DNA from 3 places in the Streptomyces sp. NPDC005866 genome. Region 3 is predicted to be linked to each of the others. Evidence: riboswitches for the same ligand, from Rfam matches in the RefSeq annotation. Region 3 holds a riboswitch; each other region holds the start of a gene.
The links. Region 3 has a riboswitch for cyclic di-AMP ahead of ABZ396_RS08935 (transglycosylase family protein). Riboswitches for the same ligand answer to the same signal wherever they lie in the genome.

Region 1: linked by a shared signal. The riboswitch ahead of ABZ396_RS22840 (NlpC/P60 family protein) and the one ahead of ABZ396_RS08935 (transglycosylase family protein) in region 3 are both predicted to bind cyclic di-AMP.
Region 2: linked by a shared signal. The riboswitch ahead of ABZ396_RS29220 (LysM peptidoglycan-binding domain-containing M23 family metallopeptidase) and the one ahead of ABZ396_RS08935 (transglycosylase family protein) in region 3 are both predicted to bind cyclic di-AMP.

Annotation. Positions count from the first base shown of each region.
Region 1 covers NZ_JBEXWP010000015.1:109,097-113,694, reverse strand. Annotated here, with positions in the region: gene ABZ396_RS22850 (hypothetical protein) at 1-114, shown strand, start outside; gene ABZ396_RS22845 (tellurite resistance/C4-dicarboxylate transporter family protein) at 118-1,086, opposite strand; gene ABZ396_RS22840 (NlpC/P60 family protein) at 1,243-2,388, opposite strand; cyclic di-AMP (ydaO/yuaA leader) riboswitch at 2,397-2,569, opposite strand; gene pcrA (DNA helicase PcrA) at 2,895-4,598, shown strand, end outside.
Region 2 covers NZ_JBEXWP010000023.1:5,463-10,060, reverse strand. Annotated here, with positions in the region: gene ABZ396_RS29225 (alpha-galactosidase) at 1-1,054, shown strand, start outside; cyclic di-AMP (ydaO/yuaA leader) riboswitch at 1,362-1,522, shown strand; gene ABZ396_RS29220 (LysM peptidoglycan-binding domain-containing M23 family metallopeptidase) at 1,527-2,477, shown strand; gene ABZ396_RS29215 (SGNH/GDSL hydrolase family protein) at 2,774-3,559, shown strand; gene ABZ396_RS29210 (TetR family transcriptional regulator C-terminal domain-containing protein) at 3,604-4,206, opposite strand; gene ABZ396_RS29205 (N-acetyltransferase family protein) at 4,249-4,598, opposite strand, start outside.
Region 3 covers NZ_JBEXWP010000004.1:421,386-425,983, forward strand. Annotated here, with positions in the region: gene ABZ396_RS08925 (cytochrome P450) at 176-1,453, shown strand; gene ABZ396_RS08930 (transglycosylase family protein) at 1,643-2,662, shown strand; cyclic di-AMP (ydaO/yuaA leader) riboswitch at 2,857-3,028, shown strand; gene ABZ396_RS08935 (transglycosylase family protein) at 3,033-3,734, shown strand; gene eno (phosphopyruvate hydratase) at 4,109-4,598, shown strand, end outside.

The DNA.
Region 1 (4,598 bases), on a different contig from region 3:
ATCCTCGGACTCGTCTATGTGAAACGGGACGACGAGAAGGTGGAGAAGGGGGTCTTCGGCCTGGTGGGCCTGCTGACCGTGGTGAACATCTTCATCGCCGTGCTGTGGACGTGACCCTCAGGAAGTCCTCCTGAGGGCGGCGCGGGTGGCCGCCACCGCGCCGGCGGCCGCCACCAGCCAGGCCGCCACCGCGACCCACACCAGCACCCGCCCCGGCCACTTCAGCCACGGGATGCCGACCGCGGCCGCGACCGACAGCGTCGCCGCGGCCGTCATCCCCATCGGGAACACCGCCGCCCAGCGGCGCATGTCGTAACGCGGCCGGGGCCGTGCCACCTCGGCGGCCAGCAGGACGGCGTACCAGGCAAGGGCCAGGGTGAGCAGCGCCACCGTCATCGTGCGCAGGACGCCCCGGTCGTCGTTGTTCCACAGGTACAGCCGCGCGCTGTCGGCGGCCAGCAGCTGCGCCCCGGCCAGCGCGGAGATCGCGAGCGCGCCGCCCGCGATCCAGTGGTCGCCGGGCCCCTCGACGACCTGCCGCCACTCGAAGCAGGCCACGGCGAACCCGTACAGCACCAGCCCCAGCCAGAACAGCACCAGCGCCGTGTGCGCGAGCCACGCGGTCGTCAAGGCCGCCGCCAGCGTCGCTCCCAGCACGGCCAGCCCCTGCGTGGCGACACAGCTCAGGAACACCGCACCGGGCATGCGCCGCGTCCGGTGCCGTACGACGAGGACCAGCAACGGCGGCCACAGCACCGCCGACAGCGCCAGCAGGGCTTCGGCCAGGGGCTGCCAGCCGAGCGCCGAGAACCGCGTCCCGAGCACCGTGGTAGCCGCCACGGCGGTGAGCGCGCCCGGCGTCGCCGCCTCCGTCACCCACCGCCGACGGTCCTCCAGCAGCCGTACGGCGAACTCCGCGGCCAGCCCCGCCCAGGCCACGCAGGCCAGCACCAGCGCGACCCGGGACACGGTCTCCGCCCCCGCCAGATGCAACCCCACCGACACGATGGCGGTGGCCATCACCGCGGCCCCGGACGCTGGCGAACGCTGCGCCCACCAGGCGCGAAGGTGTGAAATACCGGACATGCTCCTGATGCTAGGGAGCCTCGCGCGCCATGCGAGCGGGGCACGCGCGCGTGCCGCACGAAATGCGCGCCGCGCGGGGCCAGGCCTCGCGCCGGCGCCCGAGCAACGCCCGGCGCCCGCGTGCAGCGCTTACGCTCGGCGCCCGCGCCCGCGTGCTCAGGCCGGTCGCACCACGCTGTGGATGATTGACTCGCCTCCGTAAAAGATCGACTCCTCGCGGACGTACGTGCCGGGCTTCGGGGCGTGGATCATCATGCCGTTGCCGATGTAGATGCCGACGTGGGTGACGTCGTCGTAGAAGAAGACCAGGTCGCCGGGCCGGGCGTCGGCGAGGGAGACAGTGGTGCCGGCGTTCACCTGGTCGTACGTGGTGCGCGGCAGGGAGACGCCCGCGGCCTTCCAGGCGGCCAGGGAGAGGCCGGAGCAGTCGTAGGAGCCGGGGCCCGTGGCGCCCCAGACGTACGGCTTGCCGATCTGCGCGCGGGCGAAGCTGATCGCCTTGGCGGCCTTCGTCGCGTAGGAGGACGAGGACGAGGAGGAGGAGCCGCTGGAGGTCGACGTAGATGACGACGACGTGTCCTGCTTCGCGGCCGCCGCCTGCTGCTTCGCGAGCTCCGCCGCCTTGCGCACCGCCTCCGCCTTCTTCTTCTTCTTCTCGATCTCCGCCAGCCGCGCCTTCTCCTGGGCCGTCAGCTGCGACAGCAGCTCCCGCGCGGAGGCCAGCTTGGTCTGGACGGTGGTCTTGGCGGTCTTGAGGCCGTCCTGTGTCTCGGTGAGCGTCTCCAGGCTCTTGGCGGCCTCCTGCCGCTTCTTCATGGTCGCGGACTGCTGTGTGACGTAGTCGTCGACCGCGTCCTTCTGACGCGAGGTCAGCCGGCTCATCAGCTGCGTCTGGTCGAAGTAGTCCTGCGGGCTGTCCGCGAGCAGGAAGGTCGCCGTGTCGGGGGCGCTGGCCCCGGTCCGGTACTGGGCCGCGGCGAACGCACCCAGTTCCTCACGCGCCTTGTTGAGCCGGTCGGTGCGCTGGGCGACGTCGTCGAGCAGGGTGTCGACGCGGTTGCGCTGCTTGCCGGTCTTCTCCTTGGCCGCGTTGTACTTCTCGGTGGCGGACTCAGCCTGCCGGTAGAGGGCGTCGACCTTCTTCTCGACCTCCTCCAGGCTGGGCTTGCCGTCCGCGGAGGGCGCGGCGTTGGCCGTCTGGGTGAGCAGGGCCACGGAGGTGAGGGCGGCGGTGGCCAGGGCGGGGGTGCGTATGCCTGCTACGTGCGTTGCGGACGGGCGCGACTTGCGGTGCGACGCCAACGGGGGCGACTCCTTCCGTGCTCCGCCTACCGAGTTAGCTGTCGGGTTCGGGCGGGTGGTTCGGAAGGGTTGCCCTACGGTCCGTCCCCCGGTGGGGGGTCGGGACCGATTCACCCCAGGGTCGGTGTGGGTCCCCGGCTCCGGATGCGCGGCGGCACCCTGGACTCGGCGGAGGCCGTGCGGCCCGGCGACGTTCGCCGGTGGGGGTCGTACGGCCCGCCCGGCACGCTAGCCAACTCGTGTGCTCCGTGTGAAGGTTGATGTTCGATATGCCCCATACATTTTCGTGACCTTAGTGTTGCGGCTCATTCGGATCGGTTGATCAAGGAGGGTATGGGATGATTTGTCCTGAGCGGTCGAGCGGTCCGCGCCCCCGGGCGGACGGGCGCGCACATGTTCACGGCGTGTGATCACCCACTGTGAGGGGATGATTCTGGTGGGTGGCCGGGGTTGAGTTTCCGGGGCGGGGGCCGGTTGTCGGTGGGGCGCCCTAGACTCGGAGAGCGATGAGCAGCCTCTTTGACGACAGCTTCCTGGCGAGCCTCCAGCCCCCGCGCGGCCACGAGGAGGAACCCCCGCCGCCGCCCGAGGACGAGCACGTACCGGAGCCGGTTCCGGACGACCTGTTCGGCGGGAAGTTCGACGTGCCCCCGGACCGTGACGCCTACTACCGCGGCGGCGCCGCCCGCCCGGCCCTGGACGCGGCCGCGCTCCTGGAGGGGCTGAACGACAACCAGCGGGCGGCCGTCGTGCACGCCGGCTCCCCGCTGCTGATCGTGGCCGGCGCCGGTTCCGGCAAGACGCGGGTGCTCACCCACCGCATCGCCTATCTGCTCGCCGCGCGCAATGTGCACCCGGGCCAGATCCTCGCGATCACCTTCACCAACAAGGCCGCGGGCGAGATGAAGGAACGCGTCGAGCACCTCGTCGGCCCGCGCGCGAACGCGATGTGGGTGATGACCTTCCACAGCGCGTGCGTGCGGATCCTCCGGAGGGAGAGCAAGAAGCTCGGCTTCACCTCCTCCTTCTCCATCTACGACGCCGCCGACTCCAAGCGCCTGATGGCCCTGGTCTGCCGCGACCTGGACCTCGACCCCAAGCGCTACCCGCCCAAGTCCTTCAGCGCCAAGATCAGCAACCTCAAGAACGAGCTGATCGACGAGGAGGACTTCGCCGCCCAGGCGAGCGACGGCTTCGAGAAGACCCTCGCTCAGGCATACGCCCTCTACCAGTCGCGGCTGCGCGAGGCGAACGCCCTCGACTTCGACGACCTGATCATGACGACGGTCAACCTGCTGCGTGCCTTCCCGGACGTCGCCGAGCACTACCGCCGCCGCTTCCGGCACGTCCTGGTCGACGAGTACCAGGACACCAACCACGCCCAGTACGCGCTCGTGCGTGAGCTGGTCGGTAGCGGCGCGCGCGCCGACGAGGCCGACGCACCGCCGAGCGAGCAGGACCTCCAGCCCGCCGAACTGTGCGTGGTGGGTGATGCCGACCAGTCGATCTACGCCTTCCGGGGCGCGACGATCCGCAACATCCTCCAGTTCGAGGAGGACTACCCGAACGCGACGACGATCCTCCTGGAGCAGAACTACCGCTCCACGCAGACGATCCTCTCCGCCGCCAACGCGGTCATCCAGCGCAACGAGTCCCGCCGCCCGAAGAACCTGTGGACCAACGCGGGCGCGGGCGCGCAGATCACCGGCTATGTCGCCGACACCGAGCACGACGAGGCGCAGTTCGTCGCCGACGAGATAGACCGTCTGACGGACGCGGGCGAGGCGAAGGCGGGCGATGTCGCCGTCTTCTACCGCACCAACGCGCAGTCCCGTGTCTTCGAGGAGATCTTCATCCGCGTCGGCCTGCCCTACAAGGTGGTCGGCGGGGTCCGCTTCTACGAGCGCAAGGAGGTCCGGGACGTCCTGGCCTACCTCCGGGTCCTCGCCAACCCCGAGGACTCGGTGCCGCTGCGCCGGATCCTCAACGTCCCCAAGCGCGGTATCGGCGACCGTGCGGAGGCGATGATCGACGCCCTCGCCCAGCGCGAGAAGATCAGCTTCCCGCAGGCGCTCAAGCGCGTCGACGAGGCGTACGGCATGGCCGCCCGGTCGACGAACGCGGTCAAGCGGTTCAACACGCTGATGGAGGACCTCCGTACGGTCGTGGAGTCCGGGGCCGGACCGGCCACCGTTCTCGAGGCGATCCTC
Region 2 (4,598 bases), on a different contig from region 3:
CACCAGCGACCGCGCGGGCCTCGGCGACTGGGCCCCCAACCCGGACCGCTTCCCGAAGGGCCTCAAGCCCCTCGCCGATCATGTGCACGCCCTCGGCATGCAGTTCGGTATCTGGGTCGAGCCCGAGATGGTCAACGCGGACAGCGACCTGTACCGCGCGCACCCCGACTGGGTCCAGTACCAGCAGGGACGGAAGCGGACGGAACTGCGCAATCAGCTCGTGCTCAACCTCGCCCGCGAGGACGTCCAGGAGTACCTCTGGGAGCGGCTCGACACCCTGCTGTCCAGCGCCCCGATCGACTACGTCAAGTGGGACTTCAACCGCTGTTTCACCGACGCGGGCTGGCCCGGCGAGCCGTACCCGCAGCGCCTGTGGGTCGACCACGTCCGCGCGCTGTACGCCTTGCTCGACCGGATCCGGGCGGCCCACCCGAACGTCGCCATCGAGTCCTGCTCCGGCGGCGGCGGCCGGATCGACCTCGGCATCATGAGCCGTACCGACGAGGTGTGGACGTCCGACAACACCGATCCGCTGGACCGGCTCGCCATCCAGCACGGCTTCAGCCAGATCCACCCGGCCCGGGTGATGTCCGCCTGGGTCACCGACAGCCCGAACCACCAGCTCAACGGCCGGGTCAGCTCGCTGCGTTTCCGTTTCGTCAGCTCCATGGCCGGGGCGCTCGGCGTCGGCGGCGACCTCTCGCGGTGGACCGACGAGGAGCTCGCCGAGGCCGGCCGCTGGGTGGAGCTCTACAAGGACATCCGCCCCCTGGTGCAGCGCGGCGACCAGTTCCGGCTGCGGCCGCCGACCGGCGGGCTCAGCGCGGTGCAGTACACACTCGGCGACGAGACCGTGGTCCTCGCCTGGCTCCAGGCGCAGAGCTACGGTGAGCCGATGCCGGCGCTGCGGTTGCGGGGTCTCGATCCGGCAGCGTCCTACGAATGCCGTGAAACGGGCGAAGTGCACCGAGGCGCCGTTCTGTTGCACCACGGGCTGCGCACAGAGCTGCGCGGCGACCTGGATGCGACGGTCCTCCGGCTGCGCCGCATCTGAGCCTTCTGTCTGAATTGGCGCCTTCATTGCAACTCGCTCTGGAATGGGAGGGCGTGGCGTGACGTGCGTGAGGAGCGTCATATTCGTGACCGTCCGTCGCGCGTCATGTCCACGTAATTCCGGTGCTTTTCAAGGAGATTGGAAAAGCGGGAAGGCTGGAATTCACGGAGGGTGACCGGGAATTCCCGTGACGGATCAAGCGGAACTCGGACAGAGGGAACCAGGCGCTTGTCCGCGCGCGTCTTGCTCGCTTACGTTCGCCCCGCATCCGGACGGAACGCCGAATCCTGCCGCCGCCCGGAGTCCCCACACACACTCACCCGTGCACGGCAGGAGCGGGGGACCCACCAGGTATGACCGCCTGTTCCGGTTCCCGGGACGGCTAGGGGTGTAGCCACGCGCCCACGCGTGGCCGGGCAACTCCAGCCCAAACCCGACAGCTCACCTCGCAGGCGCCGGAGAGGAATGCGTCATGCCCGCGAAGGGTAAGCACCGCCGCCCCAAGAGCCGGCGTTTCACCCGCTCGATCGCCGTCGCCGGAACCGGTGGCGCGGCGCTGGCTCTGCCGCTCATGGGGGCCACCGGCGCCCACGCGGCCACTTCGCAGTCCGTTTCCGGAAAGGCCACGCAGTCGCTCCCGGGCGTCGAGAAGACGGCTGTGCGGAAGGCCGCCGCTCAGAAGTCAGCCGCTCAGAAGTCCGCCACCGGGGATTCCACCCACCGCACCTACACGGTGGTGCCCGGTGACTGTCTCTCGAAGATCGCCCGCGAGCAGAACGTCAACGGCGGCTGGCACCGGCTCTACGCCGACAACCGGCAGGCCGTCGGCGACAACCCCTCGCTGATCCACCCCGGTCTCAAGCTCACGCTCGGCGGCCGCCACGCCGCGACGTCGGACACCCCGAGCTCGGACTCCCGGTCCGAGGCGCGGTCCGACTCGCAGTCGTCCGCCTCCACTTCGTCGTCGTCCTCGAACACGGCCCCCTCCTCACACGCGTCGACGACGACCGCCTCCGGTTCCACCCTCCCGGTCACCGGTGGCACCGTCGGCACCGGCTACCACGTGGCCGGCAGCATGTGGTCCAGCGGCTACCACACCGGCGTCGACTTCGTCGTCCCGACCGGCACCCCGCTCAAGGCCGTCGGCGCGGGCACGGTCGTCACGGCGGGCTGGGGCGGTGCCTACGGCAACCAGGTCGTCATCAGGCTCGCCGACGGCTACTACGCGCAGTACGGTCACCTCTCCGCGCTCTCCGTCTCGGTCGGCCAGACCGTGACCGCGGGCCAGCAGATCGGCCTCTCCGGTGCCACCGGCAACGTGACCGGCCCGCACCTCCACTTCGAGATCCGGACCTCCCCCGACTACGGCTCGGACGTCGACCCGGTCGCCTACCTCCGCACGAAGGGCCTCGCCGTCGCCTGACCCGGCGTCCCCGCTGATCCGACACGCACGCCTGATCTGACACGCACTCCGAAGGCCGGACCCCCGATCCCCGGGTCCGGCCTTCGGCGCGTTGCTTTCTCAGGTTCGGCGAAACTTCCGAGCCTGACGATCATCACGTCAACGCCCCTGATCAGAGCCTTATTCCACGCTTGGTGAAGTATTTAGAAGTGTCTTATCTCACCGATCGTCAACCCCTTATTACGGTCGCGTAGGTCACAGTCAACGGTGAATCATGGCCCGACGTGGCAGACGATTCGAAGAGTGACAACGCATCAGTGATCGGGTCGTACGTGGCGGTGGGGGACAGCTTCACCGAGGGCGTCGGCGACCCCGGCCCCGACGGGGCGTTCGTCGGCTGGGCCGACCGGTTCGCGGTACTCCTGTCCGACCGGCGGCCCGAGGGCGACTTCGAGTACACCAACCTCGCCGTGCGCGGGAAACTGCTCGACCAGATCGTGGCGGACCAGGTGCCGCAGGCCGTGGAACTCGCCCCGGACCTGGTCTCCTTCTGTGCGGGCGGCAACGACATCATCCGCCCAGGCACCGACCCCGACGAGGTGGCCGAGCGGTTCGAACGGGCCGTGGCCCAACTGACCGAGGCCGTCGGCAGGGTACTGGTGACCACCGGATTCGACACCCGGGGCGTGCCCGTCCTCAGGCATCTGCGCGGCAAGATCGCCACCTACAACGGGCATGTCCGGGCCGTCGCCGACCGGTACGGCTGCCCGGTCCTCGACCTGTGGTCCCTGAAGACCGTGCAGGACCGGCGGGCCTGGGACGGCGACCGGCTGCACCTGTCTCCCGAGGGGCACACCCGCGTGGCGCTGCGCGCCGGGCAGGTGCTCGGTGTCGAGGTGCCGGCCGACCCGGACCAGCCGTGGCCGCCGCTGCCGCCCCGCGGCACCCTGGAGGTCCGCCGCGACGACGTGCACTGGGCCCGTGAGTACCTGGTCCCGTGGATCGGGCGGCGGCTGCGCGGCGAGTCGTCGGGTGACCATGCGACGGCCAAGGGGGCGCTCTCCCCGGACGACATAAAGATGCGGATCGCTTCCGTGGCCTGAGGCCGCAAGAGCGTGTAAGGGGCGGCATCCTGGTGGCCCGCCCCTTACTGCTCCACGGGCAGTCCCACTTCACGCGCCAGCGCCTCGTCGACCCACTCCTGCGCCCGGGAGCGTGCTAGGGCGCCCGGGTACGAGGTGAGCTGGACGGCGAGCCCGTCGAGCAGGGCGGTCAGCCGCAGCGCCGCGGCCGTGGGGTCGGGGCACCGGAACTCGCCGGCGGCCACCCCTTCGGCGATGACCTCGGTGATCGCCGCTTTCCACTGCTGGTCCAGCTCCTTGGTGACCTCCCGCAGAGCGGGTTCGCGCAGCGCCACCGCCCAGCCCTCGATCCACAGCCGCCAGCCCTTGGCCTGCCCGGTCGGCGCGTACCAGCGCACCGCCGCCCGCAGCCGGCGAGACGCCGACGTACGGCGGCCCAGCAGCTTGCTCAGATGCGCCAGGTCGTCCTCGGCGGCGTAGGCGAAGGCAGCGGCGACCAGCTTCTCCTTCGTCGAGAAGTGGTACAGCACCAGCGCATTGCTCACGCCGAGGGCCGACGCGACATCGGCGATTCGCACCGCCGCCACGCCCCGCGCCTGGATCTGCTCGATGGCGGCCCGCAGCAGTTCCTCCCGCCGCTCGGCCACACTCAACCGCACTCTCGCCACGCGGTCACCCTAATCGGTCGTCCCCCCACGCGCGTTGCCGTCTCAGGCCAGCGGCAGTCGCATGAGGGTGAGGTCCAGCCAGCGGCCGAACTTGGTGCCCACCTCCCGCACCGTGCCGACGTGCTCGAAGCCGAACCGCTCGTGCAGCCGGACCGACGCGGTGTTCTCCGCCTCGATGCCCGCGATCACCACGTGGTGGCCCGCCTCCCGCGCCGCGGCGACGAGCACACCCAGCAGCGCCGAGCCGATGCCGAGCCCGTGCCGGCCCTCGCGGACGTAGACCGAGTCCTCCACCGTGTGCCGGTAGCCGTCCAGGTTCCGCCACGGGCCGTACACCGCGAACCCGGCCACCTCGCCCGCCACTTCGGCCACGAACGCCGAGCCGCGCTCCA
Region 3 (4,598 bases):
AACTGGCGATGGCGGGCGCCCGGAGGGTCGTCCAGGGCTGGGCGGTTCTGAAGGACGGCCCGAAGTCCCAGCGATGTCGGACGCTCCTCGCCGTCGAGCAGGGTCACTACCTCGCGCAGAGGATCTTGGCGGAGCGAGCCGTGTCCCCGCCGCACGCACCGGATACCGTCAAGGAGTGACCAACCAGCTCGACCCCGACGACACCACCGCCCCCGACCTCTTCACCTGGGAGTTCGCCGCCGACCCCTACCCCGCCTACGCCTGGCTCCGGGAGCACGCGCCGGTGCACCGCACCCGGCTTCCCAGTGGGGTCGAGGCCTGGCTGGTCACGCGCTACGCCGACGCCAAGCAGGCCCTGGCCGACCCCCGGCTGTCCAAGAACCCGGCGCATCACGACGAGCCCGCGCACGCCAAGGGAAAGACCGGGATCCCCGGGGAGCGCAAGGCCGAGCTGATGGCGCATCTGCTGAACATCGACCCGCCGAACCACACCCGGCTGCGGCGGCTGGTCAGCAAGGCGTTCACCCCGCGCCGGGTCGCCGAGTTCGCGCCCCGGGTGCAGGAGCTGACCGACCGGCTCATCGACGGGTTCGCGGACCGGGCCGAGGCCGACCTCATCCATGAGTTCGCCTTCCCGTTGCCCATCTACGCCATCTGCGACCTGCTGGGCGTCCCGCGTGAGGACCAGGACGACTTCCGGGACTGGGCGGGGATGATGATCCGGCACGGGGGAGGGCCGCGGGGCGGGGTCGCGCGGTCCGTGAAGAAGATGCGGGGATATCTGGCCGAGCTGATCCACCGGAAACGGGAGGCGCTGTCCGCCGAGCCGGCCCCCGGTGAGGACCTCATCTCCGGGCTCATCCGGGCCTCCGACCACGGCGAGCACCTCACCGAGAACGAGGCCGCCGCCTTGGCCTTCATCCTGCTGTTCGCCGGTTTCGAGACGACGGTCAATCTCATCGGGAACGGCACGTACGCCCTGCTCACCCACCCGGAACAGCGCCGTCGCCTCCAGGACTCTCTCGCCGCCGGTGAGCGCGGGCTCCTGGAGACCGGAGTCGAGGAACTCCTGCGCTACGACGGGCCGGTGGAGCTGGCCACCTGGCGGTTCGCCACCGAGCCGCTCGGCATCGGCGGACAGCGCATCGCACCCGGCGACCCGGTCCTCGTCGTACTCGCCGCCGCGGACCGGGACCCGGAGCGGTTCGCCGACCCGGACACGCTCGACCTCGCACGGCGGGACAACCAGCACCTCGGATACGGCCACGGCATCCACTACTGCCTCGGCGCCCCGCTCGCCCGCCTGGAAGGGCAGACCGCGCTCGCCACCCTCCTCAGCCGCCTCCCGGACCTGCGACTCGCGGTGGACGAGAGCGAGTTGCGATGGCGCGGTGGGCTCATCATGCGCGGACTGCGCACCCTCCCCGTGGAGTTCACTCCCTACGGCCGGTGAGCCCACCACCCGTGCCCACCACCGGTGCCCGCCACCGGCAAAGGTGACCAGCTCACGTCTGTAATCTTCACGTGATCTGCGCGGCGTTAACTTGTGACAGGTGATCGTCTGCCTATACGTTCACCCATCAGTGCGGCGCCCGGCAAGACCCGTCGCGCCGGTCAACGCTGTCGCTCGAAAGGTTTCCGCATGCTCTCCGGGAACGGTCGTCACCGTCGCCCCCGTCAGGCTCCGGCCCTGCTCGTCGCGGCAGGAGTGACCGGCTCGGCGATCGCCATCCCGCTCCTCGGCGCGGCGAGCGCCAACGCGGCCGACGGCACCACATGGGACCGCGTGGCCGAGTGCGAGAGCGGCGGCTCCTGGAGCATGGACACCGGCACCGGCTACTACGGCGGCCTGCAGATGTCCCAGGACGACTGGGACGCGTACGGCGGCACCCAGTACGCCGCCACGCCCGACCAGGCGAGCCGTTCGCAGCAGATAGCCGTCGCCGAGAAGATCCTCGCCGACCAGGGCACCAAGCCCTGGCGGACCTGCGCCCTGCTCGCCGGTCTCTCCTCGGACGACGCCTCGGTGAACGTCGACACGGGCCTCGGCGGATCGGTCGACACGTCCGGCTCTGCGGGCTCGTCCTCCGGGCTGTCGGATTCGTCCCCTTCATCTGGTTCATCAGCTTCATCTGGTTCATCGGATTCCGGCTCGTCCACCTCCTCCTCGGGTGCCACGGACTCCGGTGCCGGCTCCGCCACCCCGTCGCCGAGTACGAGCGGCGGCTCCGGTACGGGCACCCCCGGCGACTCCGCCAAGACGGACAAGTCGGGATCTAACGGCTCCGCCACCGCGAAGGCGAGTGAGAGCCCTGTCACGCCCAAAGCTGATGACTCGGACAATTCATGGCAGACCGGCGGCTCTTGGAGTCTGGTCGACACGGGGGCCGTCGGCGGTGGCGGCAAGCATCGCGGCGGCTCGGCGGATGAAAACGTGACAAACGGTCAGAACGCCACCATGTCCGGCCGTCACGCCTCCAGCGGCACCGGCACGTACACCGTCCGGGAGGGCGACACCCTCGCCTCCATCGCCGACTCCCTTGACCTCGACGGCGGATGGCGTGCCCTCTATGCCGCGAACAAGGCGGACATCGGCACCGACCCGAACCACATCGCCCCCGGTCAGACCCTGAAACTCGGCACCGAAACGGGCGCGAAGTAACGGGAGTTGGCACCTTCGGGCCGCCCCACTTAGAAGTTAAATGTCCGGTTTGGTGAAAGTGTGGGATGAGTCTCAGAAGCCCTGATCATCTTTGAAATTCACCTGATCGCCTGTTTACGGTCAAGGCCGCTCGTCACCACGAGCCCCGGCTGCCGCAACGCCGAGTCCTGCCAGCGGCCGCCCGGGAACAGTCGTCGCGTCAAGCGCCGTAGGCAGGAGCGGGGGACCCAAGGTAAGCGCCGGGACCGGCAGTTGAGACTGCCGTGTCCGGCTCGGGGTGAAGCCGCGCACCGCGAGGTGTGCGGCCGGGCAACTCAACCGGCCCGAACCCGACAGCTCACCTCGCAGGCGTCGGTGAGGGGATCCCATCATGCTGTTCTCCGGCAAGGGCAAGCACCGTCGTCCGTCCAAGGCCGTCCGCGCCATCGCTGTCGCCGGTGTCACCGGCGTCGCCGTCGCCGCCCCGCTGATGGCGTCCGGCACCGCCTCCGCCGCCACCGCCTCCGAGTGGGACACCGTCGCCCAGTGCGAGGCCGGCGGCAACTGGTCCATCAACACCGGCAACGGCTACTACGGCGGTCTGCAGTTCTCCGCCTCCACCTGGGCCGCGTACGGCGGCACCCAGTACGCCGCCACCGCCGACAAGGCCACCAAGGCGCAGCAGATCGAGATCGCCGAGAAGGTCCTCGGCGCGCAGGGCAAGGGCGCCTGGCCGGTCTGCGGCACGGGCCTGTCCGGCGCCGCCTCCACCGGCAGCGGCTCGTCCGCCGGCTCCAGCTCCTCCTCCGGCTCCAGCTCGTCGAACGGCGGCACCAGCAGCCGTACGACCGACAACCAGGCCGCCTCCCGGTCCGCCGAGCGCCCGGTCGCCAAGAAGACCGTCACCACCCCGACCGGCAAGAAGGTCAAGAAGGGCGACGGCGAGTACAAGGTCGTCAAGGGCGACACGCTGAGCTCGATCGCCGAGAAGCACAAGGTCAAGGGCGGCTGGCAGGCGCTGTTCAAGCTGAACAAGGACATCGTCGACGATGCCGACTTCATCTACCCGGGCCAGCAGCTGCACCTGAAGTAAGGACACGGACGGCCGCCGTGAGTAACAGGCGGCGCCCGGCTGAACCACAGCGCCCGCACAACCGTGGTCCTCATAGTGGGGACCACGTGAGGGCCACCCCCGTCCCCCACGGACCCCGCTCCGGTGCGTTTTCCCCCGTACGCACCGGAGCGGGGTTTCTCTTTGCCGTCCTCTTCTTGACCCGCTCTTCGTCCGTTCTTCATCGGGCCCCCCTTTGTTCCGTGCGTGAACAATGGGTACCGTCTGTGTGTCCACGGGCCGGTCGGTCGGCTGGCTGACGGCGCCGGGACGGTTAGGCTCTAGTCGCAAGGCTGAGCAAGGGCCGACAAGGCCCGCGTGCGCCCGCACAACCAGCGTCACATCCCAAGAAGGAGATGCTCGTGCCGTCCATCGACGTCGTCGTAGCCCGGGAAATCCTGGACTCCCGAGGCAACCCCACGGTCGAGGTCGAGGTCGGCCTCGACGACGGCAGCACGGGTCGTGCCGCCGTCCCGTCCGGCGCCTCCACCGGTGCCTTCGAGGCCATCGAGCTCCGTGACGGTGACCCCAACCGCTACCTGGGCAAGGGCGTCGAGAAGGCCGTCCTCGCCGTGATCGAGCAGATCGGGCCGGAGCTGGTCGGCTACGACGCCACCGAGCAGCGCCTGATCGACCAGGCCATGTTCGACCTGGACGCCACCGACAACAAGGGCTCGCTCGGCGCAAACGCCATCCTCGGCGTCTCCCTCGCCGTCGCCCACGCCGCCTCCGAGGCCAGCGACCTGCCGCTGTTCCGCTACCTGGGCGGCCCGAACGCGCACCTGCTGCCGGTGCCGATGATGAACATCCTCAACGGCGGCTCGCACGCGGACTCCAACGTCGACA